DNA from 3 places in the Mitsuokella sp. AF21-1AC genome. Region 2 is predicted to be linked to each of the others. Evidence: riboswitches for the same ligand, from Rfam matches in the RefSeq annotation. Region 2 holds a riboswitch; each other region holds the start of a gene.
The links. Region 2 has a riboswitch for thiamine pyrophosphate ahead of thiC (phosphomethylpyrimidine synthase ThiC). Riboswitches for the same ligand answer to the same signal wherever they lie in the genome.

Region 1 (7,543 bases), on a different contig from region 2:
TGATCCGGAGTTCCAGGAGGAATTCAAGAGTTACTTGCGCGAATATGCCGGCCGTCCGACGAATCTGTATTACGCCGAGAAGCTCACGAAACATTACGGCCGTGCGAAGATCTTCCTCAAGCGTGAGGACCTCCTGCACACGGGCGCGCACAAGATCAACAACGCGCTCGGCCAGGCGCTGCTCGCCAAGCGCATGGGCAAGAAGCGCATCGTCGCGGAGACGGGCGCCGGTCAGCACGGCGTCGCTTCGGCGACGGTCGCCGCGCTTTTCGGCATGGAGTGCCATGTATTCATGGGTGCGCTCGATGTGGAACGTCAGAAGCTCAACGTTTTCCGCATGAAGCTGCTCGGCGCCAAGGTCATCCCGGTTTCCTCGGGGACGGGAACGCTCAAGGATGCGACGAGTGAGGCCATCCGCTACTGGGCGACGAATATCACGGATACGCATTACATCATCGGTTCTGCCGTCGGTCCGCATCCATATCCGACGATCGTGCGCGACTTCCAGAAGGTCATTGGCGAGGAGATTCGTGCGCAGATGATGGAGAAGATCGGCGGCCTGCCGAACTACCTCATCGCCTGCGTCGGCGGCGGCAGCAATGCCATCGGCACGTTCTACGACTTCCGCAATGACCCGGTTGTCAAGAAGTTCGGCGTCGAGGCCGGTGGCCGCGGTGAAGCGCCGACCGATAATGCCAAGACGCTGTCGGGGGCCGGCGAGCCGGGCATCCTGCACGGTGCTTTCAGCTATTTGCTGCAGGATCCGGACGGCCAGGTCGTCGAGGCATACTCCATCTCGGCAGGCCTTGATTATCCGGGTGTCGGACCGGAACATTCCTATTATAAGGATGCCGGCATCGTCAAGTACGTATCCGTCACGGACCAGGAAGCACTCGATGCGTTCCAGCGCCTCTCGAAGATCGAGGGCATCATCCCCGCCATGGAGAGTTCGCATGCACTCGCGTACCTCGAGAATCTGATGCCGACGACGAGTCCGGACGAGACGGTTGTCGTCACGCTCTCGGGCCGCGGCGACAAGGATGTACAGATGGTAGCAAAGGTTCTCGGGGAGGAGATTGAGTAATGAGCACGCGTTTGGATAAAAAAATGGCCGCTCTCAAGGCAGCCGGCAAAAAAGGAATCTTCATCTATATCACGGCTGGCGCGCCGGATGTCGAAACGACCATCGAGGCTGTGAAGCAGGCGGAGGCCGCCGGTGCCGATGTCATCGAGCTCGGCCTGCCGTTCTCCGATCCGATGGCCGACGGTCCCGTCATCCAGACGGCTTCGGTTGTGGCTCTCAGGAACGGCATGACGCTCAAGAAGGAACTCGAGATTGTCCGCAAGATCCGCACGTTCTCGGATATCCCGCTGATCGGCATGGGTTACATCAACAACATGTACCATTACGGCTTTGAGAAATTCGTCACGGATTTCAAGGCTGCGGGCATGGACGGCGTCATCGTTCCCGATGTGCCGCATGAGGAGTCGGGCGAAATGCGCAGAATCTGCGCGGCGCATGACTTCCATCTGACTGAGTTCATCACGCCAGGCACGACGGAAGCGCGCATGGCGGAGACGTGCAAGGGCGCGACGGGTTTCATCTACTGCGTTTCGAACAACGGCGTTACGGGCGTCAAGAAAATCGATTATTCGACGATCGGCAAGGTCTGTGAGAAGGCCCGCCGGTTTACGGACACGCCGCTGGCTGTCGGCTTCGGCATCGGTTCACCGGAAGCGGCCGTCGAGGCTGCCGCCAAGAGCGATGCCGTGATTGTTGGCAGTGCCGTCGTCAAGCGCCTGCTCGATGGCAAGATGGAGGAAGCCGTGCAGCTCATCCGCGACATGCGTGCGGCACTCGACAAGGCATATGCCCGGAAAGCCTGAAAGGAAGGGGTCATCATGGAGCTGAAACCATCACGGGAGGCGTTCCATAAGCTCGCGGCGGAGACGAATCTCATCGCCGTCACCAAAGAGATCAACATGGATATGGATACGCCGGTATCCGTTTATTACAAGCTTGTCGGCGAAAAGAAGGGCTTTATCCTCGAATCCGTCGATACGACGCATCAGCAGTTCGGCCGCTATTCCTTTATCGGTGCTGAGCCGTTTGCCCGGCTGCAGGTCTTTCGCAACAAGCTGATGATCAAGGAGAATGACCTGATGAAGTGCATCGACGGCGCGCCCGTCGACACCATCAAGGCGTACATGAAGAATTTCCGCCCGGCCGTCGAAGATCCGTCGCTGCCGCTCGCCAACGGCGGCATGGTCGGCTATCTCAACTACGATATCGTCGCAACGTTCGACCGCGTGCGCGGCATGGATTTAGGCGAGGAAGAACTTTTGGGGCAGTTCATGATCTGCCGTGTGCTCGTCGTCTACGACGCACTGCGCAACCGCGCCAGGCTCGTCTGCCTGGCCGATGTCGATGGACGCGACATCGACGAGGCGTACGATGCCGTCGCCGCCAAGATCGCATCCCTTGAAGAACGGCTCTCGGCGCCGCTGCCGAAACAGGAGAAAAAAGCGGCTAAACGCCGGGAAAAGGTCGACTTCCTCAAGAAATTCGGCCAGGCCCCCGAGGATTTCCTTGCAGCCATCCGCAAGGCCAAGGAGCATATCTTCGCGGGTGATATCTTCCAGGTCGTGCCGTCGCGCCAGTTCCGCGAGAAGATTACGAAGCCCTGCTTTGACTTCTATCGCCGGTTGCGTCAGGTCAATCCCTCGCCGTACATGTTCTACTTCAATTTCGGCCGCGTGAAGCTCGTCGGCGCTTCGCCGGAGATGCTCGTCAAGGTGTCGGGCGATACGGTCTACACATACCCGATTGCCGGCACGCGCCGCCGCGGCAGGAATCCGCAGGAGGACAAGACGCTCGCGGAGGGCCTGCAGAAGGATGTCAAGGAGTGTGCGGAACACTCGATGCTTGTCGATCTCGCGCGCAACGATATCGGCCGCATCAGCGAGCCGGGCAGCGTGCGCGTGACGAAGCTGCGCCAGGTCGAGTATTTCAGCCATGTCATGCACATGGTGTCGGAGGTCGTAGGCAAGCTCAAGCAGGGGTATACGCCGATGGATGTGCTCAAGGCGACGTTCCCCGCGGGGACGGTCAGCGGCGCGCCGAAGCTGCGCGCCATGGAGATCATCCATGAGCTTGAGCCCGTGCCGCGCAATTCGTATTCGGGTACGGTCGGCTACATGGATTTCTGCGGCAACATGGATATGTGCATCACGCTGCGCACGATGCGCATCGAGAACGACGACACCGCCATCATCCAGTCGGGGGCCGGCATCGTCGCCGACTCTGTTCCCGAAAAGGAATACCAGGAAATCCTGCAGAAATCAAAGGCGTTGTTTGAGGTCGTAGAGGAGGTGGAAAACGATGTTGTTGCTTTTAGATAACTACGACTCCTTTACGTACAACGTTTACCAGCTCCTGTCGGAGCTTGGGGCCGAGGTCGAGGTCATCCGCCACGACAAGACGACGGTGGAGGAGGTCCGGCGTCGCGGCTACGAGGGCATTGTCATCTCGCCGGGGCCCGGCGTGCCGAAGGACGCCGGCATCAGCGAGGATGTGATTCGCGAGCTCGGCGGCGAGGTGCCAATTCTCGGTATCTGCCTTGGCCATCAGGCCATCGGCGAGGTCTTCGGCGGCAAGGTCGTGCGCGCGGGCAAGATTATTCACGGCAAGGTATCGCCGCTGCACCACAACGGCAAGGGGCTCTATGCCGGCCTGCCACAGGATATCGAGGTCGGCCGCTATCATTCACTGATCATCGACCGTGCGACGCTGCCCGACTGCCTCGAAGTCACGAGTGAGCTGCACGATGGCACAATCATGGGCGTGCGCCACAAGGAGATGGACATCGAGGGCATCCAGTTCCATCCGGAATCCATCCTGACGCCGACGGGGAAGACGATGATGCAGAACTTCCTCGCGCATCTTTCCTGAATATCTAAGCACTTTTTTAGCACCTCTTGGAAATCGTTTGGGTTTCTTTTAGAAATCATGTGCAGCAAGCAGGATTTTTGCCCGGTACCGGGGAATAACATAAAGAAACATCCCGTAATGGGGAAGACTATTCCAGCTGCTGCCTGTCTGCATGATGGCCGCTGACTGGAACCGGGAGGAGGAAGATGCCTTATGATGTCCAAGAGAAAGGGGATGGCCGCTGCTTTGCTGGCACTGTCCCTGTGGCTGGCTCCCTATGGGGAAGCCTCGATGGCACCTGTAGCTGCAGAACCCGTGGCAACGGCTGAACCGTCAGCACCGGCAGCAGCGCCTGCCGAAACGGTGGTGCCGCTCGATGCCAGGGCTTCGCTGGATAAGGCTTTCGATCAATTGGCAGAAGTCAAGAACGGGACGTATGATTTGTCGCTGGTGGCGACGACGCCGAAGGGCAGTGCCACGCTTACGAGCGGCATCTCATTTGTATCCGAGCCGTACACGCGCGCAAAGGGGCAGATGGCCATCGGTTTTTCGCTGCCGGGCGCGCCGGAATTTGAGCGCGATCTCGCCTACTACATCCGCGAGACGGAGCAGGCCACGGCCTTTTACTGCCGTCTCGGCCATGGCGAATGGGAGAAATCCGTGACGAAGCGCCAGCCGATGGACAAGACGGTCAACGGGTTCTGGACGGCGGCTTTCCGCAACGGCTTCATGGATTTTGCGAAGGATGTGCAGTTTGACGTGAAGGAAGGAGCGGCACAGACGTACCTCGTGACGGTGGATGGCAAGGCCCTCGGCAAGCTCTATCTCGAGAATGAGCACCCGAACCTCGCCAATGCCGACATGCAGAAAACGCTGGAGTCAATCCTTAAGAATGTGCCGGATTTCACGTATACGGTGACCATCGATGAGGAGAAGAACACGCTGACGGATTTCCACGCCAATCTGACGGAGCCCATCCGCAAGGCGGGGCTCATCTATCTGAAGCGCAGCGATATGACGCGCGAGGATAAGGATTCGTACCGCAAGGCTCTCGAAAACAGCACGGTGGAATTGAGCCTCAAGGGCCGTGACTTCAACGAGCTCGAGGATGTGCAGGTCCCCGCTGAGATCCTGGCCAGTGCGCGCGATATCAAGGCCGGCACGGCCAATGAAAACGCCGCGCCTGCCGGCAAGAAGGCAGACGTCAAGTAAAATCGCATATCGATTATTTGCAGGGGTACACCTCGGTGTTGAGAAGGCATGGCCTGACCCTTAGAACCTGTGGAGTCAAGACTCGCGAAGGGAGCAAAGAAATTCGGAGCTCGCCGGCAGGCGGGCTCTTTTTGACGCCGGGTCTCCTGGAGAAAGAAAGGCAATGGTGATAGATATGGAACTGGAAGAAATCAAGCAGGGCATTCTCCTGGCCGTCCGCAAGGCGAAGGAGACGACGCCGCTCGTGCCATCCATCACGAATTCGGTGACAATCAATTTCGTGGCGAATGCGCAGCTGGCGGCCGGCGGTTCAGCCGCCATGGTCTATCTGCCCGATGAAGGGACGGGCATGGCGGCTCTCGGCAGTGCCATGTACATCAACATGGGGACGCTGTTGCCCATCTACGAGAAGACGCTGCCGCTGACGGCGCACAGCCTGGCTGATCATCACCATCCCTGGGTGCTCGACCCCGTCGGCATCGGACTCGGCGGCATGCGGCGGGACCTTTTGCTCGCGTTCCGCCAGACGCCGCCGGCCATCGTGCGCGGCAATGCGTCGGAAATCATCGCGCTCGCGAATCTCTGGCAGCTCGATTCGGGCATGGCGGCTGACGGCGTGCGCGGCGTCGATGCGACGGACAGCGTGCGCGAGGCAAAGCTGGCGGCCGAATCGCTGGCCCGCTTCACAGGCGGTGCCACGGCCGTGTCGGGCCCCCTTGATCTCGTGACGGACGGCACGACAACGGTCATGAGCGAGGGCGGCTCAGAGCTTTTCACGAAGGTCACGGGTGCCGGATGCTCTCTCGGCGGCGTGGCAGCCGTCTACGCCGCTGTGACCACGCCATTTTTCGCGGCGCTGGCGGCTGTGCAGGCATACAATTTCGCCGGAAAGAAAGCCGAACAGCGTGCCGGCGGACCGGGTACTTTCGCCGCTTATTTCCTCGATGAGCTCTATCAGGCAAAGCCCGAGGAGATTGCGGACAATCCGTTCTATATGATATGAATCGATGGCATGAAAAGGGGGCTTTACGATGAATGCGCTGATTGCGGTGGCCATTGCTCCGTGCGGGACCGGTGAGGAAATGTCGTCTTATGTCGGCGAGGTCGTGCAGGTCATCCGGGAATCGGGACTGCCGAACCGCACCAATTCGATGTTCACGGAGATCGAAGGCGAATGGGATGAGGTGATGGCCGTGGTGAAGAAGGCCACGATGGTGCTGGCCGACCGCGGTATCCGCACGGAGGTGGTCCTGAAGGCGGACATCCGTCCGGGTTATCAGGATATGATGCATGGCAAGCTGGAACGCATGGAGAAAAAGATTGCCATGGCAAAGGCGAATCAGGTGAATCAGGAAAATCAGGAAGGAAGCGATGCGAAGTGAATATGCGTGAACGACTCGATATCTCCGCGTACTTTGTCGTGGGGCCGGAGAACACACTCGGGCGGCCGGTGCCAGAGGTTATCCGCGCGGCGGTCAGCCACGGCTTTACGTGCCTGCAGCTGCGTTCCAAGACGGCATCGGCAAGGGAGCTCATAAATCTGTGCGGCGAGACGGCTTGCGTGCTGCAGGAGCTCCACAAGGAGGACGCGGTGGCCTTGCTTGTCGATGATCGTCTCGATGTCGTGCTGGCCGCACGTGAGCAGGGCATCAAGGTGGATGGCATCCATGTGGGGCAGAGCGATGTGCCCGTGAGTGTCTGCCGCAAGTATCTTGGCGAGCGCGGGGTCATCGGCCTCTCCGCCCGCACGAATGAGCTTCTCGATTACGTCCGCCATGCCGATACATCCGATATCGATTATTTTGGCGCGGGGCCGCTGCACGAGACGCCGACGAAGCGCGACTGCGGCCGCGGGGCCGATGGGCGCGTGATCACGCGGAGCTTTGAAGAGCTCACGGAGCTTCACCGCATCAGCCCGGTGCCCGTCGTTGTGGGCGGCGGCGTCAAGGCCTGCGATCTGCCTGCACTCAAGGCGACAGGCGTCGAAGGTTTCTTCGTGGTCAGCGCCGTGGCGGGAGCTGAAAATCCCGGCCGGGCAGCGAAAGAGATGGTGTCCATCTGGCGAAAATCCTGAGCTTTTTGCCTGTGAATTGCCCTCCAAAAAAATTTTGAAAAAATAAGTCAAAAAGTCGAAAAAGTATTTGACTTTTTGACTTATTGCGCTATAATAAGATTCAGGAACGGACGAAAGCCGCTCCGCAAGAATCAGAAAATCAGACAGAGCGATTATGGAGGATACGATTATGGGACAAGAAAAATACACAGCCAAGACGCTGGCGGCCCTGCAATCCGCTCAGCAGATCGCGGCCATGAAATATCATCAGGAAATCACGTCGGCCCATGTGCTCCTGGCACTGGCCAAGGAACCTGAGGGGCTGCTCGCGACGATCTTTGAGGAAT
Region 2 (7,543 bases):
GGAGAGGGCTTTTTACAGGAAAGGAAGTGACAGATATGGAAAAGGAATCCGCCAAGGAATCCGTCATCATCACGCAGGGCAAGTACGTGGCCTCTGCCGTCAAGAAAGAACAGTACCCCGAAAAGGAACTGCCGGAAATCGTCTTCATCGGCCGTTCGAACGTCGGCAAATCCTCGCTTATCAACTCGCTGACGCGCGTGCGGGGGCTTGCACGCGTCTCGGGACAGCCGGGCAAGACGCAGACCATCAATTTCTTTGAGCTGACGGCCAAGCTCGATGGGGAGGAGGAGCGCAAATCCTTCTATCTCGTCGACCTGCCGGGCTACGGCTACGCCAAAACAGGCAAGGAACGCCGCAAAATCTGGGCGAAATTCATCAATGAATACCTGTTGACCTCGCCGCGCCTGCAGTTTGTCTGCCAGCTCATCGATATCCGCCACGATCCGATGGCCTCCGATATCGAGATGTTTAAGTGGCTCGTCGCGCACAACATCCCCGTGCTCATCGTGGCGACCAAGGCCGACAAGATTGGCAAGAACGTGCGTCAGAAGCAGATTGCGGCCATCCGCCGGGCACTCGGCGTCAAGGAACTATCCATCCTGCCGTATTCTTCCCTGAAAAATGAAGGGCGTTCAGATTTACTTGACGTTATACGGGATGTTCTGGTACAATAAAGATACGGAAATATGAATGCGGTTCACGTTTTCGAGCAGGAGGGCGGAGCCGCATTGTCGCATTGTTGTACGGTTTCTGTGATTCGCTCCGTGAGCGGGAACAATCTTGTCCACAGGCAGGAATATCAAGGGAGAGAAACACCATGACAGAACTGACGTCGTTTGACAAAGCATTACTCAATCAGCTGCAGGGGAATCTGCCCGTCTGCAGCCGTCCCTTCGCGGCCCTGGCGGAAAAGCTGGGCACGGAGGAACAGGTCGTCATCGAGCGGCTGAACCATTTAAAGAAGGAAGGGTATCTGCGCCGCATCGGCACCTTCTTCAATTCCAATCAGCTGGGCTACAAGGGGACGCTCGTCGCCCTGCGCGTCGATCCGTCCTGCATGGAGTCGGTGGCTGAGGCCATCAACCGCTACCCCGGCGCCACGCATAATTACGAGCGCGAGGGCCGCTACAACCTCTGGTTCACGCTCCTGACGCCGGGCATGGACCGCGAGCAGAGGATCCTGTCGGAAGTCCGGGCCCTGCCCGGTGTTCACGGCATGCTGAACCTTAAGGCCAATAAGAAGTACAAGATCAATGTCCAGTTCAAGCTGGCTTGATGCAGACGAGGAAGGAACCGGGTCAAATCATGGCAGAAGATGTTGCAATGACAGAATTGGACAAGCAGATTGTCCGTGCCCTGCAGGGGGAGTTCCCGCTCGTGGCGGAACCCTACAAGGCGCTGGCCGACTCCATCGGCATCTCCGAGGAGCTTTTCCTCGAGCGCATCAGGGTGCTCGAGGCGGAACACAAGATCCGCAAGATGGGCGCTGTCCTGCGTCACCGCGAGGTCGGCTTCGCGTCAAATGTCCTCGTGGCTTGGCAGGTCGAGCCGCCTGAACGCCTCGATGAGGTCGCGGCAAAGATGGCGAAGAGCCCGTCCGTATCCCATTGCTACGACCGCAATACGGCGCCGGACTGGCCCTACAACCTCTACACGATGGTCCATGGCCACAGCCGCGAGGAATGTGAAGCCATCGTCAAGCGTCTGTCGGAAGAAACAGGCGTGACGAAGCGTGCGATGCTTTACTCCAAGAAAGAGTGGAAGAAGACGTCGATGCGTTATTTTACGGATTAATGCTCTCATAACCATATGCTTTACTCTTTTATACGGGAATGCTGCCATCATCGGCACATTCTCCTTTTTTTTATGACAACGATGTGTTAAAATGTAAAATATGTTCTGACTGAAAAGAGCAATGTCTATCATGAATTGGAATACGCATAAAGGTGGTAATACTATGGTATCGGAAAAGATGTATGAACTGGGGACGAAGAAATCGACCATCCGTACAATCTTTGAATTCGGCCGCAAGCGGGCTGCCGAGGTCGGCGAGGAGAATATCTTTGACTTCAGCCTGGGCAACCCGAACGTGCCCACGCCGGAATACGTCAAGGAAGCAGCTATCGACATCCTGACGAACATGCCGCCGGAGGCTGTGCACGGCTACACGATCGCACCGGGCAACCCGCAGGCCCGAGAAGCGCTGGCCAAGAGCATCAACGAGCGTTTCGGCACGAAGTTCGACGGGCACAATCTCTTTCTGACAGCCGGCGCGGCAGCGGCCATCACAATCTGCTTCAAGGCCCTTTGCGAAGAAGGCGACGAATTCATCACGTTTGCGCCGTTTTTCCCGGAGTACCGCTGCTTCGTGGAATCCGTGGGCGGCAAGCTCGTCGTCGTGCCGGCGAAGGTCGACGACTTCCAGATCCGCTTCGATGAATTCGAAAAGCGCCTGACGCCGCACACGAAGGCCGTCATCGTCAATTCGCCGAACAATCCGAGCGGTGCCGTTTACTCCGAGGCGACAATCCAGCGCCTGTCCGAAATCCTCGCAGTCAAAGAAAAGGAATACGGTCATCCGATCTTCATCATCTCCGATGAGCCGTATCGCGAGATTGCCTATGAAGGCTATACGGTGCCGTACATCCCGAAGTATTACAAGAATACGCTCGTATGCTATTCGTACAGCAAATCGTTCTCGCTGCCGGGCGAACGCATCGGCTACATCGTCGTGCCGGACGAGGTTGCTGATTTCGGCGCCGTCTATGGTGCCATCGCCGGTGCCGCCCGCGTGCTGACGCACGTCAATGCGCCGTCACTCTGGCAGCTCGTCGTTGCACGCTGTGCCGGTCAGCCGTCGGATATCTCGACGTACGTCAAGAACGGCCAGCTGCTCTACCAGGGCCTCATCGATGCCGGTTTTACGTGCGTGAAGCCGCAGGGTGCCTTCTACCTGTTCCCGAAGGCCCTCGAAGAGGACGATTACGCCTTCTGTGAGCGCGCGAAGAAATACGACCTCCTGCTCGTGCCGGGCACGGATTTCGGCTGCCCCGGCTACTTCCGCGCAGCATACTGTATCAAGACCTCGACGATCGAGCGTTCGCTGCCGCTCTTCAAGAAGCTGGCCGCTGAATACCGCTGATTGCGGCTGCGATACCCAGACAATCATTGGACGTATGAAAAAGCCGGCACGCCCCTGTGCCGGCTTTTTGTGAGGGGAAATGATTTATGAAAGCAGTCATTGTCGGCGCAACCGGCGCCGTAGGCAGGGACCTTCTGGATCTCCTGCTCCGGGACAAACGTTACGATGAAGTGCGCACCTTTACGCGCCGTGAAGTGCGTGCGGAGGACCCCGCCCACAAGCTTCGCTCCTATGTGGTGGATTTTGAGAAGCCCGAAGGCTGGCAGGACCTCGTCAAAGGCGACGTTATCTTCTCGGCGCTCGGCACCTCGCGCAAGCAGGCGGGCTCGACGGTGGCACAGCGCCATGTGGATTACGACTACCAGATGATGTTCGCTCGCTTTGCCAAAAAATACGGCATCAGACATATGGTGCTCGTCTCTTCGGTCGGCGCGGACCCGTCCTCACGCTTTTTCTACCTGCGGCTCAAGGGCGAGGTAGAACGCGATATGGAGGCCCTGGGCTTTTCGGCGCTCACGATCATCGAGCCGCCGTCGCTTATCCGCAAGCATGCCAAGCGGCTCATGGAGACGGTTTCCGTCAAGGCCATCCAAGGCCTGAATGCCATTGGCCTCGTGAAGAACATGGCGCCCATCTCTACGGAAGTCGTCGCTTCGTGCATGGCCAATGTCGGCGCCGAAGAGAAACAGGGTGTGCAGCGCATTACCGGGCAGGAAATCCGCTCCTTTGCCTGAGCGCGGAGAATGCTCCAACTACTTGGACAGCCTTGTTCTCGGAAATTTTGACTTTTTGGCCACTTTGTGACCGAGTAACGGAGACAAAGTGGTCTTTCTGATACAATGAAGTCAACAAAGCAAGGAACGCGACAGCGGGAGGGATTGGAATGGCAAAGGAAACAGTAGCAAAAGACGTAGTAATCATCGGTGCGGGCATGGCCGGGCTGACGGCGGCGCTCTATGCAGGTCGCTCGAATCTCAGTACGATCGTGCTCGAGAATGAGCTTGTGGGCGGGCAGATTGCCAATGCCACGGGTATTGAGAATTATCCGGGCTTCATGAGCGTCAAGGGCGGTGACCTCATGGCGACGGTACAGGCACAGGCCGAGGCCGTCGGCGTTGTGGTCGATGAATTTGACCTCGTGAAGCGCGTGAATCTCGCGTCTGTCCCCAAAATCGTCGAGACGGAAGAACATATCTACGAGGCCAAAACGGTCATCCTGGCCACGGGCATGAAGCGCCGCAAGATGCCGCTGCCGGAGGCCGCACGCTATGAGGACCGCGGCATCCATTACTGTGAGCTCTGCGATGGCCATATGTATCAGGATAAGGTAATCGTCGTGATGGGCGGCGGTAATGCAGCCGTCGATGCGGCCAACTATCTGACGCGCTATGCGAAGAAACTTTATCTCATCCACCGCTCGGAGCTCCGGGCTGATGAGGTGTCTCAGAAACGCCTCTATGCCAATCCCGCCGTCACGGTCATGCTGCAGACGGAAATCACGGCGCTTGCCGGTGAGAAACGCCTCGAGTCCATTCAGGTTCTGCACAAGGATACGGGCAAGAGCGAGGAACTGCCGGTCGATGCGATTTTTGTCAACATCGGCGTCGTGCCGAATACCGAACTCTTCCGCGGGCAGATTCGCCTGACGGAGAGCGGCCGCATCCCTGCCGGCGAGGACTGCCGCACGGAAATCCCGGGCGTCTTCGCTGCCGGCGATGTGCGCGAGAAGGAAATCCGCCAGCTCACGACGGCTGCGGCTGATGGCACGACGGCTGCCCTGCTGGCTGAGCGCTACATTCGCCAGCTTGAGGATTGAGCCGTTTCCCGTCCTTCCATGTAAAATATTTGATTTCAGATAAGGAGTGTTCTCTTATGGTAAAAGTTTATTCGATCACGACCTGCCCCTGGTGCGATAAGGTCAAGAAATATCTCAAATCCCGTCATGTGGAGTTTGAGGAGCACAACATCGAGCTCAGCGATAAGGACCGCGATGAATGCTACAAGATCTCCGGCGACCTCATCGTGCCAGTCACAACCGTCAACGGCAAGGATTTCGTCGTGAGCTTCGATAAAGCCAAGCTCGACGCTCTGCTCGGACTCTGATACCATATCCCTTCCTGTCACCGGCTGCTCGTCAGCCGGTTTTTCTGCTGCTCCAAATTTTCAGTGCAAAAGGTGTCCGGATACCGTATAATGAATAGAGAGTTATGAAAGCGAAAACATTTGCTCGATAGATGAGAGGGGCAAGACGATAGAGGTAGAAGATATGAGCAGGATTTTCAAGGGACCTGGCAGGAAGCTCCGGGACCAGGCGGCTCAGGGCATTGTCGAGTATGCGCTGATACTGGCCTTCGTGGTCGGCGTGGCCGCGGCAATCTTTGCCAACGGCGGCCTGGCGGATGCCATTGGAGAAGCATTTTTTAATGTGTCTACGACCATCAGCAATGCCATCGATGGTTCGAATGAAGCCAAGCAGAAACGCTTGCAGAAAACGTTGGACGATGCACTGCGTCAAGCTATCAAGAATGGAAGAATTGAAATTGCTGCGGGGAACTGGGTAGAGATTGATGTTCAACAAGAAGTCAATTCAGACTATGGACACAAATATGCAACAAATGGTGGTTCGAGTGGAAAACCTGGTGTAAAAATCGATGGTAAAGATTACACTAGATTTACAGGAATTTGGAATGCGACTTCGCTTAAAGAATATGAAATGAATGTCGGTCAGGAAGGCGGCTGGATTGGTGTTCGTATCGAATCGTTGGGGAATGGCTCGTATATTTCACATTATTATACGGGTCAGGAGCAATCTTCCAGTGGTGTTGGCAATAGCAACTATAAAAATACAACATATATGAACCAAACTTATGGAAAAGATGGTACGGAATATAATATTTCATGGACGACCAATAAATAATTGACTTAAGGACGAGGCAGGAAGTGCTTGCTATTTTTTCATCCTTTTGCTACAATAAACAAGAACAAACACAATATGACGATTTCACTAGGGGAGCCGCTTGCGGCTGAGAGGATTTTCCGACCCTTGGAACCTGTTGGGGTAATACCTGCGTAGGGAAGTGACAAAGCAAATTTTGCCGTCCGGTACGCCGGGCGGCTTTTATTTTTAGGAGGAATAGCCATGTCGACACAAATGCAGCAGGCCCGTGAAGGCCGCATCACCGATGCCATGAAGATCGTGGCCGAGGAAGAGAAGATTCCGGTGGAAACCATCCGCGAACGCGTGGCCAACGGCACGATTGCCATCTGCGCCAACATCAACCACAAGAACCTGCGCCCGCGCGGCGTCGGCGAGGGCCTGCGCGTCAAGGTCAACGCCAATATCGGCACGTCGAGCACCTTCCCGGACATCGAGCCGGAACTCGAGAAGCTTGACGAAGCCGTGCGCTGCGGCGCCGATGCCGTCATGGACCTCTCGACGGGCAACAACATCGACCTTTCGCGTCAGCGCATCATCGAGCATTCACCCATCATGGTCGGCACCGTGCCGCTCTATCAGGCAACGGTGCGCTCCATCCGCGAACACGGCGCCGTTGTCGAGATGACGGATGACGACATCCTCGAGACGATCGAGCAGCAGGCCAAGGACGGCGCGGACTTCATGACGCTCCACTGCGGCGTCACGCGCAGCGCCATCGAGCGCATGCGCCGCCAGGGCCGCATCATGGACATCGTGAGCCGCGGCGGTTCCTTCATCGCCGGCTGGATGCTCCACAACGAGATGGAGAACCCGCTCTACGAGCATTACGACGATATCCTCGACATCTGCGAGAAATACGATGTGACGATCAGCCTCGGCGACGGCATGCGTCCGGGCTGCACGGCTGATGCTACGGACCGCGGCCAGCTCACGGAGCTCATCACGCTTGGCGAGCTTGTCGACCGCGCCTGGAAACGCGGTGTCCAGGTCATGGTCGAAGGGCCGGGCCATGTTCCCTACGACCAGATTGAGGCGAACATGAAGCTGGAGAAACGCCTCTGCCGCCATGCGCCGTTCTATGTCCTCGGCCCCCTCGTCACGGATATTGCGCCGGGCTACGACCACATCACCGCGGCCATCGGCGGCACGCTTGCGGCCGTCTCGGGAGCGGACTTCCTCTGTTACGTGACGCCGGCGGAGCATCTGGCCCTGCCGACGATCGAGGATGTCCACACGGGCGTCATTACGAGCCGCATCGCTGCCCATGCCGCCGACCTCGTGCGCGGCGTACCGGGTGCGCGCGAATGGGACCGCGAGATGGCGAAAGCCCGCAAGGTACTCGACTGGAATCGTCAGATGGAACTCGCCATCGACCCGGACCTTGCCAAGAAGAAACGTGGTGCGCGCAACCCCGCTGATGAAGGTGCCTGCTCGATGTGCGGCGATTACTGTGCCGTGGAGAT
Region 3 (7,543 bases), on a different contig from region 2:
GTGATGATCTCTACTTTTGTAATCTTCATGGCTGCCTCACTCTTTCTGCGTGTTTAAAATCGTGTTCGCGAGCATCTCGCTGGAGTTCTCAAGCGATGCGACGATCGGGCTGCCGGCCATCATGGCGCTGGCATAGCCGCGCTCGCCGTGCTCGACGACATCGAGGCCTGCAATCTCCTCCGTCTCGTCGGCGCGGACCTTCATGAAGGCGCTGACGATCTTGAAGAGGATGAAGGTACCGACGATGGCCAGCGCATAAGCGACGATGACCGAGACGACCTGCGCGAAGAGCAGATGCGAATCGCCGTAGAAGAGACCGTCGGCACCAGCCGGGTTGACTTCCGTCGTGGCCCAGAGGCCTGTGGCAATCGAGCCCCAGGTACCGCCGATGCCATGGACACCGAAGGCGTCGAGGGAATCATCGTAACCGAGCTTCTCCTTGAGGACGGCGACGGCGAGGTAGCAGACGATGCCGCCGATGAGGCCGATGCAGACAGCAGGCATGGGCTTTACGAAGCCGGCAGCCGGCGTGATGGCGACGAGGCCGGCGATGCAGCCGGATGCGGCGCCGAGGATGGTCGGCTTGCCGTTGCGGATCCACTCAACGAGGACCCAGGAAACCGTGGCGGCAGCGGCGGCAGCCTGCGTCGTGACGAACGCGTTGGCTGCAAGGCCGTTGGCACCAAGGGCCGAGCCGGCGTTGAACCCGAACCAGCCGAACCAGAGGAGCGCTGCGCCGAGGACCGTCATCGGCAGGTTGTGCGGCAGCATGGCGAACTGGCCATAGCCGCGGCGTGCACCGAGCAGGATGCAGATGGTTAGGCCGGAAACACCGGAAAGGATGTGGATGACGAGGCCGCCGGCGAAGTCAAGGGCGCCGAGCTGAGCGAGGAAGCCGCCGCCCCATACCCAGTGAGCCATCGGGTTGTAGATGAGGATGGCCCAGAGCAGGATGAGGACAGCAAAGGCGGCGAAGCGCATGCGTTCGGCAAATGCACCCGTGATGAGGGCCGGCGTGATGACGGCGAACATGCACTGGAAGGCGACGAATGCGAGTTCCGGAATCGTGCCGTTCTCCAGCACATTGAGGCCGACGCCCGCAAGGCCAATCTTGTCGAGGCTGCCGATGAAGCCGCCGATATCCGTGCCAAACGTCATGGCATAGCCGAGGATGATCCATTCAACGGAAATCATCGCTACGATGAAGAAGCTCTGCATAATCGTGGTCAGGACGTTTTTGCTGCGGACCATGCCGCCGTAGAAGAAAGCCAGACCAGGTGTCATGATGAAGACCAGGGCCGCACTGATGAGGACCCAGGCCGTATCGCCCGTATCAATCATGTGAATCATTTCCTTTCTTGGTCCGAAGACGAATTTGGGATAATTGCTTTGCATAGCCGCAGGAAGGGGAGTGAAACGAAAAAGACGCCCAGCCGCCCCGCTCCCGCGAGAATCTCGCGGCAGGGAACCACTGGACGCCATTGTCCATTTCTGAGTTGATGATGTTAGGAATGTTGCGGATATGCAGTCAGCCTGAAGAACAGAAAAAGCCCCGCAGAACCTGGTACCTAGGTTTCTCGCGGGGCTCCATTGCCTCTTGTTCTCTTGCTGATGTGTCTATTATAGCTTCCGGCCCTGCCGGCGTCAACCCCTCTTTTTATGTATACAGTATTACACATGCGCAGGGTGCATCAGAGCCAGAGGCTCCCCTGCATCAGGCTGCCCATCGCACAGGCTCCTTGGGCCCCGGCTGCGCGCACGAGCGGCACGCGCGCGGGCGTCAGGCCGCCAATGGCGTAGACGGGAAGCGGCACGGCGGCGGTGACCGCCTGCAGGAAGTCCAGCCCGCGCGGCGGCAGGCCCGGCTTGCACGAGGTTGCAAAGATGTGGCCGGCAAAGATATACGTGCAGCCGAGGCGCACAGCTTCCTGCGCGTCCGCGACGCTGTGGCACGAGGTGCCAAGCTCCATGAAAGACGCCAGGGAGGAGCGCTCTGCCGGGACGAGGCGGCGAAGACGAGGCAACGGCAGATGCACCCCTGCGGCATGCTGGCGCCTGGCCACGTCAGGGAAGCCGTGCACGATGCCGGGGACCCCCGCCTCTTTGCAGAGATGAAGGACCTTTTGCGCGAGCGTTTCGTAGGCTTCTTCCGTTAGGTCCTTCTCGCGCAGCACAATGGCCCGCGGCTGGTGAGCAGCGATCGCGGCCAGGCGCGCGAGGAAATCCTCTTCATGGGCAAACACATGGCGATTCGTCACGCAGATGACATCAGAGATAGACATAGTCGTTGAGGACGGGCTGCAGGCCCTCGGCGGCCATATCGTGGTACATGCTGCCGAGGCTGCGGGAATCGCAGATCTCAAACTGCGCGTCGCCCTTCTCCTCCGTCTCCTTCCCCGTGTATTTCTCCTCGTGGTCGCCGATGCCCGTCGAGACGCCCGCCGAGATCTTCGTCGCCGCGATCTTCGCGATGCCGTTGCGGAAGGACGCCCTCTCGCGCGACGAGACGGTGATGCCGACATACGGCAGGAAGATGCGGTACGCGCAGATAATCTGGCAGAGCTGGCGCTCGCCGACGTCGAGCGGGTTGATCTTCTCGTTGTTGATGATGGGTCTGAGGCGCGGACACGACAGCGAGAATTCCGCCTGCGGATACTTGCGCTGCAGATGCCAGACGTGCAGTGCCGTTGCGAGCGCATCCTTGCGGAAATCCGCGAGGCCGAGGAGTGCCGAGAAGCCGACGCCGCGCATGCCGGCCATGAGCGCGCGCTCCTGCGCCTCGAAGCGGTACGGCCAGACGCGCTTGTGGCCCATAAGATGCAGCGTCTCGTATTTCTTGAGGTCATACGTCTCCTGGAAGACCGTCACGTAGTCCGCGCCGCATTCATGCAGGTACTTGTAGTCCCTGACGTTCATCGGGTAGACTTCGAGGCCGACGTTGCGGAAGTATTTGCGCGCGAGTTTGCAGGCCTCGCCGATGTAGGCGACGCTGCTCTTCGTCTTGCTCTCGCCCGTGAGCAGCAGGATCTCCTCCATGCCGCTCCTGGCGATGACCTGCATCTCATGCTCGATCTCCTCGGACGTCAGCTGCAGGCGCTGAATGTCGTTGTAGCAGTTGAAGCCGCAGTAGACGCAGTAATTCTCGCAGTAATTGGCGATGTAGAGCGGCGTGAAGAGATAGACCGTGTTGCCGAAATGGCGGCTCGTCTCGAGCCGCGCACGCCTTGCCATCTCCTCGAGCAGGGGCTGCGCGGCAGGCGACAGCAGGGCCTTGAAATCCTCGACGCTGCAGATGCGGTGGTCGAGCGCGCGACGGACGTCCTGGATCGTGTAGGCATCGGGATCGTAGGCGTTCATGGCCGCGATGACCTTCTCGCGCACATCGGAGCGGATCTCTTCCATATCCGGCAGATAGGCCATGGGGTCCGTGCGGCACGAGGGATCGTGCTCAAGGCGGTGTTTCTTGGCGAGTGCGGCCTCGCTCAGGCGGCTGGAATCCACGAGGAACTGATTCTCTTTCATAACTGCCACCTCCTCAATTGCGCAGGAAACCCGTCAGCGGGTCGGAAGCCTCGGCGCCGCGGCTCAGCACGCGCCCGAGCCCCGCAAGGTACGCCTTGCGGCCCGCCCGGATGGCGTCGCCAAAGGCTGAAGCCATGAGCGGCACATTGCCGGCCGTCGCGAGCGCCGTGTTGGCCATGATGGCCGCCGCGCCCATCTCCATGGCCTCGCATGCCTGCGACGGCGCGCCGATGCCGGCGTCGACGATGATCGGCAGGTCGATCTCATCGATGAGGATCTGGATGAATTCCTTCGTCGCGAGTCCCCGGTTCGAGCCGATGGGCGCTGCAAGCGGCATGACGGCGGCTGCACCGGCCGCTGCGAGGTCGCGCGCGGCGTTGAGGTCGGGGTACATGTAGGGCATGACGATGAAGCCTTCCTTCGCGAGGATTTCCGTGGCCTTGATTGTCTCGTTGTTGTCCGGCAGCAGATACTTGGAGTCGCGCATGATCTCGATCTTCACGAAATCGCCGCAGCCGAGCGCCCGCGCAAGGTGTGCGATGCGCACGGCCTCGTCCGCCGTACGCGCACCCGACGTGTTCGGCAGGAGCGTGATATTTTTTGGCACGTAGTCGAGGATGTTTTCCTTCTCTTTCGTGTTGGCGCGGCGCACGGCCACCGTGATGAGCTCGGCGCCGGCATACTCGACCGCCGCCTGGATGAGCTTCAGCGAGTACTTGCCCGAGCCCAGGATGAAGCGCGAGTGAAACGTGTGGCCGCCGATGACGAGTGCATCGTCTTTTGCTTCCTTATCACCGGCGCCCGAGCCGCCGCCCATGAAGCAGACGACCTCGACCTCATCCCCATCGCTGAGCACCGTCGTATCGTAGGCCTCGCGCGCGAGGATCACGCCGTTGTGCTCCACGGCCACGGCCCGCCGGTCGTAGCCGGCCTCCGCCAGATAATCCGCCACGCTCAGGCCCTCTTTTGCCTGCAGCTCGCCATTGATTCGTACCATCTTGCATCCTCCTCCGAAAATCACAGCTCCCCAACGTCCCGGCATGCTCAAAACGCCACCAGCCAAAACAAAAAGGGAGGCAACCTGACTCTGGTCGTCTCCCTGTACATGCAGAAACATCGCTCGATCGCATTTCCTGCGCATCCCTACGTTGGCATTATCCAAATCAGGTTCCCGGGTCGGAGTCACGAACTCCCTCTCAGCCTGCTTTGACGCCGCGCGCTGCGGCCGCCGGGCAAGCTCCCCGTGTCTATGGAATTGTAAAATCCTTAAAACGCTTTTTATTATAGACGAAACGATACAGAATTACAACCGTTTCCGCGAAAAAACGCCTGCTTTACACGAGATAGGGCGCAAGGACGGCCTGCCAGTCCGCGAGCGGCGTACGGCGCACCGTTTCGTGGAAGGCCTCGCCCGCCTCGCGCACGGCGAAGTAATGCGCGACGAGTGCGCAAAGTGCCGCGAAGAGCTTCGCATCTGCCACGCGGCCCGCAAGCGGCTGAGCGTAGGCCGCATCGGGGCCGAGCGAACCGCCCACCTGCACGGTGTAGACGGGCGTCACCTCGCCGTCGACCTTCGCGCGGCCGCCCGTCAGGCCGATGTCCGCGATCTGCGGCTGCGCGCACGAATGGAAGCAGCCCGTCAGATTGATGCGCACAGGCACGTCGGCCGCGGGGAACGCCGCATCGAGCGCCTGCGTCAGCTGCTGCAGGCGGTCCTTCGTCTCAATCGGCGCGAAATTGCAGTAGGCATTGCCCGTGCACGACGACGCGTAGCCCGAGAAGAGCCCCGGCTGCAGCGGATAGCGCGCAAAGAGCTCCTCGGCAAGCAATGCGTCGAGGCGCTCAGCGGGGATGTCGAGCAGGATGAGATTCTGCGAATTCGTCGTGCGCAGGCGGCCCGTGCCGTAGGTCTTCGCAAGCCCTGCAAAGGCGCGCAGGTCCGCGGCCTCGATGTGGCCCTTGGCGAGATGCACGCCGACATACGAGAGCCCCGGCTGCTTCTGTGCGTGGACGCCGTAGAAGCGGCCGTACTGCCACGGCGCCGTGACCTCCTCGCCGCCAGCTTCGAGCGTTCCCGTCTGGGCCGTGATCTTCGCGGCCACGGCGCAGATGCCAAGATCCGCGACGAGGTATTTCAAGCGGCAGTGATTGCGCTTCTCGCGATATCCTTCGTCGCGGAAGAGCGTCGCCACGGCCTTGGCGACCGGCAGCACCTCTTCGGGGCGGATGAAGAACGGCAGCTTCTGCGCGAGGTACGGCTCCGCCGAGAGGCCGCCGCCCACGTAGGCGTGAAAGCCCGTCTCGCCCGCGCGCCGGGCCGGCACGAACGCGAGGTCGTTGATGCGCGCGAAGCCGGCGTCGTGCGGATTTGCCGAGATCGACACCTTGAACTTGCGTGGCAGGTTCGAGAAGTCGCGGTTGCCGAGGAAGAAGCGGTACGTCTCCTCGACGAGCGGCGTCGTGTCGAGGAGTTCCTCGGGGTCGACGCCCATGAGCGGATTGCCGAGGATCGTGCGCGGCACATCGCCGCAGGCCTCGACGGAGCTCAGGCCGGCCTCCGCGAGGGCGCGGCGGATAACGACGGCGTCGCGCAGCGTGATGTTGTGGATCTGCACGGCCTGGCGGATCGTGATCTGCACCTCATCCCTGCCGTACGCGTGCGCGAGATCCGCGAGCACCTCGGCCTGCGCGGCTGAAAGCGTGCCCGACGGCAGCTTGACGCGCACGAGGAAATGGCCGTCGCGCGGCCGCTGCGCGTAGATGCCGGCCCATTTGAGCCGCTCGACGTCGCCGGGGTCGAGCTCCGAGAACGCTTTGCCGGAAAGCGCCTCGATCTCCCCGAAAATGTCGAGGCCGTCCTTTTCCTGTTTCCACTGCTCATTGCGGTTGCTTGTCACTGCTGTCATCTTCAATCTCTCCTGTTCATCTGGTTTTCCATGCAAAAATGGAGGTCCCGGCACACAAACGGTGCACAGGAACCTCCATTCTTTGGTCAGTTCGCTATGAATACCATTACGATACCATACGAAGGCCAAACTGTCAATCTTATTATTCCTATAATTTCGCTATGAATTTGCCGGACTGTGCCTCAGCGGCGGCCGAATGCGAAGATCTTGACGAACAGGAACGTGATGGGCACGCCGAGCACGGCCGCGATGAGGAAGCTCACGAGCGACGGCAGCCCGAGCCAGTTGTAGAAGACGAGCACGATGATGTTCTGGATGATGTAGTTCGGCACGTACGACAGGAAGAACTTGACGTAGCGCGCAAGCGTCAGACGTGTTGGGAAGACGAGCCAGCCGTTGAGGATGTAGGCATTGATGTTGCTCAGGAGGTAGCCCGCGTTGAACGCGACGTTCGCGTTGCCGAGAAGCGGCGTCAGGAGCTCCGCGAGGAAGCTGCAGAGGAACGTGTTGATGCAGCCGACGACGAGGAAGAGCAGGAACTCACGCGAGAGGAAGTGGCGCTTGAGCGTCCCGAGGTCAAACTGCATGGCCGTTCACCTGTCCCTTCGCTGCACCTGCCGGCGGGGCAAAGCCCGCGGGAGCCGCCTCCCCGCAGTCTGCCGGCTTGCCACGCTCGAGGAGATAGAGCGGACGGCGCTTCGTCTCCTCGTACGTGCGGCCGAGATACTCGCCGATGATGCCGAGGATCATGAGCTGCAGCCCGCCGAAGAACGCGACGCACGCGATGATCGTCGGCCAGCCCGCCACGGTATCCTCGCGCACGAATGTCTCAAACAGCACGTGCAGGAACAGGACGACGCTGACCATCATGCTGAAGAAGCCGACGTAGAGCCCGATGCGCAGCGGGAACGTCGAGCACGTGAAGACGCCGTCGACCGCGAGCCGCCACATCTTGCGCGGCGAGAACTTCGAGACGCCCGCGTAGCGCGGCGGCGCCGTGAAATGCACCTGCTTCTGGCGGAAGCCCATCGAGCCCACGAGACCGCGGATGAAGCGCGCGTGCTCGCGGTAGCGGCGAAACGCGACGACGACCTTGTGGTCCATCAGGCGGAAAT

Region 1: another riboswitch for thiamine pyrophosphate. It lies ahead of DWX75_RS08860 (hydroxyethylthiazole kinase); the one in region 2 lies ahead of thiC (phosphomethylpyrimidine synthase ThiC).
Region 3: another riboswitch for thiamine pyrophosphate. It lies ahead of thiS (sulfur carrier protein ThiS); the one in region 2 lies ahead of thiC (phosphomethylpyrimidine synthase ThiC).

What each region holds. Positions count from the first base shown of each region.
Region 1 is NZ_QRVW01000023.1:4,859-12,401, forward strand. It holds gene trpB (tryptophan synthase subunit beta) at 1-1,084, shown strand, start outside; gene trpA (tryptophan synthase subunit alpha) at 1,084-1,887, shown strand; gene trpE (anthranilate synthase component I) at 1,903-3,402, shown strand; gene DWX75_RS08850 (aminodeoxychorismate/anthranilate synthase component II) at 3,383-3,952, shown strand; gene DWX75_RS08855 (hypothetical protein) at 4,145-5,143, shown strand; TPP riboswitch at 5,155-5,253, shown strand; gene DWX75_RS08860 (hydroxyethylthiazole kinase) at 5,307-6,146, shown strand; gene DWX75_RS08865 (MTH1187 family thiamine-binding protein) at 6,175-6,525, shown strand; gene DWX75_RS08870 (thiamine phosphate synthase) at 6,528-7,217, shown strand; gene clpB (ATP-dependent chaperone ClpB) at 7,387-7,543, shown strand, end outside.
Region 2 is NZ_QRVW01000036.1:3,518-11,060, reverse strand. It holds gene yihA (ribosome biogenesis GTP-binding protein YihA/YsxC) at 36-674, shown strand; gene DWX75_RS10855 (AsnC family transcriptional regulator) at 818-1,276, shown strand; gene DWX75_RS10850 (Lrp/AsnC family transcriptional regulator) at 1,306-1,794, shown strand; gene DWX75_RS10845 (pyridoxal phosphate-dependent aminotransferase) at 1,958-3,142, shown strand; gene DWX75_RS10840 (NAD(P)H-binding protein) at 3,229-3,876, shown strand; gene DWX75_RS10835 (NAD(P)/FAD-dependent oxidoreductase) at 4,026-4,958, shown strand; gene DWX75_RS10830 (glutaredoxin domain-containing protein) at 5,015-5,245, shown strand; gene DWX75_RS10825 (Flp family type IVb pilin) at 5,409-6,059, shown strand; TPP riboswitch at 6,139-6,235, shown strand; gene thiC (phosphomethylpyrimidine synthase ThiC) at 6,282-7,543, shown strand, end outside.
Region 3 is NZ_QRVW01000033.1:12,114-19,656, reverse strand. It holds gene DWX75_RS10570 (P-II family nitrogen regulator) at 1-29, opposite strand, end outside; gene DWX75_RS10565 (ammonium transporter) at 37-1,341, opposite strand; gene DWX75_RS10560 (thiamine phosphate synthase) at 1,692-2,282, opposite strand; gene thiH (2-iminoacetate synthase ThiH) at 2,269-3,522, opposite strand; gene DWX75_RS10550 (thiazole synthase) at 3,536-4,339, opposite strand; partial or broken gene thiS (sulfur carrier protein ThiS) at 4,340-4,519, opposite strand; TPP riboswitch at 4,646-4,776, opposite strand; gene DWX75_RS10545 (nitrite/sulfite reductase) at 4,857-6,428, opposite strand; gene DWX75_RS10540 (GtrA family protein) at 6,611-7,015, opposite strand; gene DWX75_RS10535 (glycosyltransferase family 2 protein) at 7,005-7,543, opposite strand, start outside.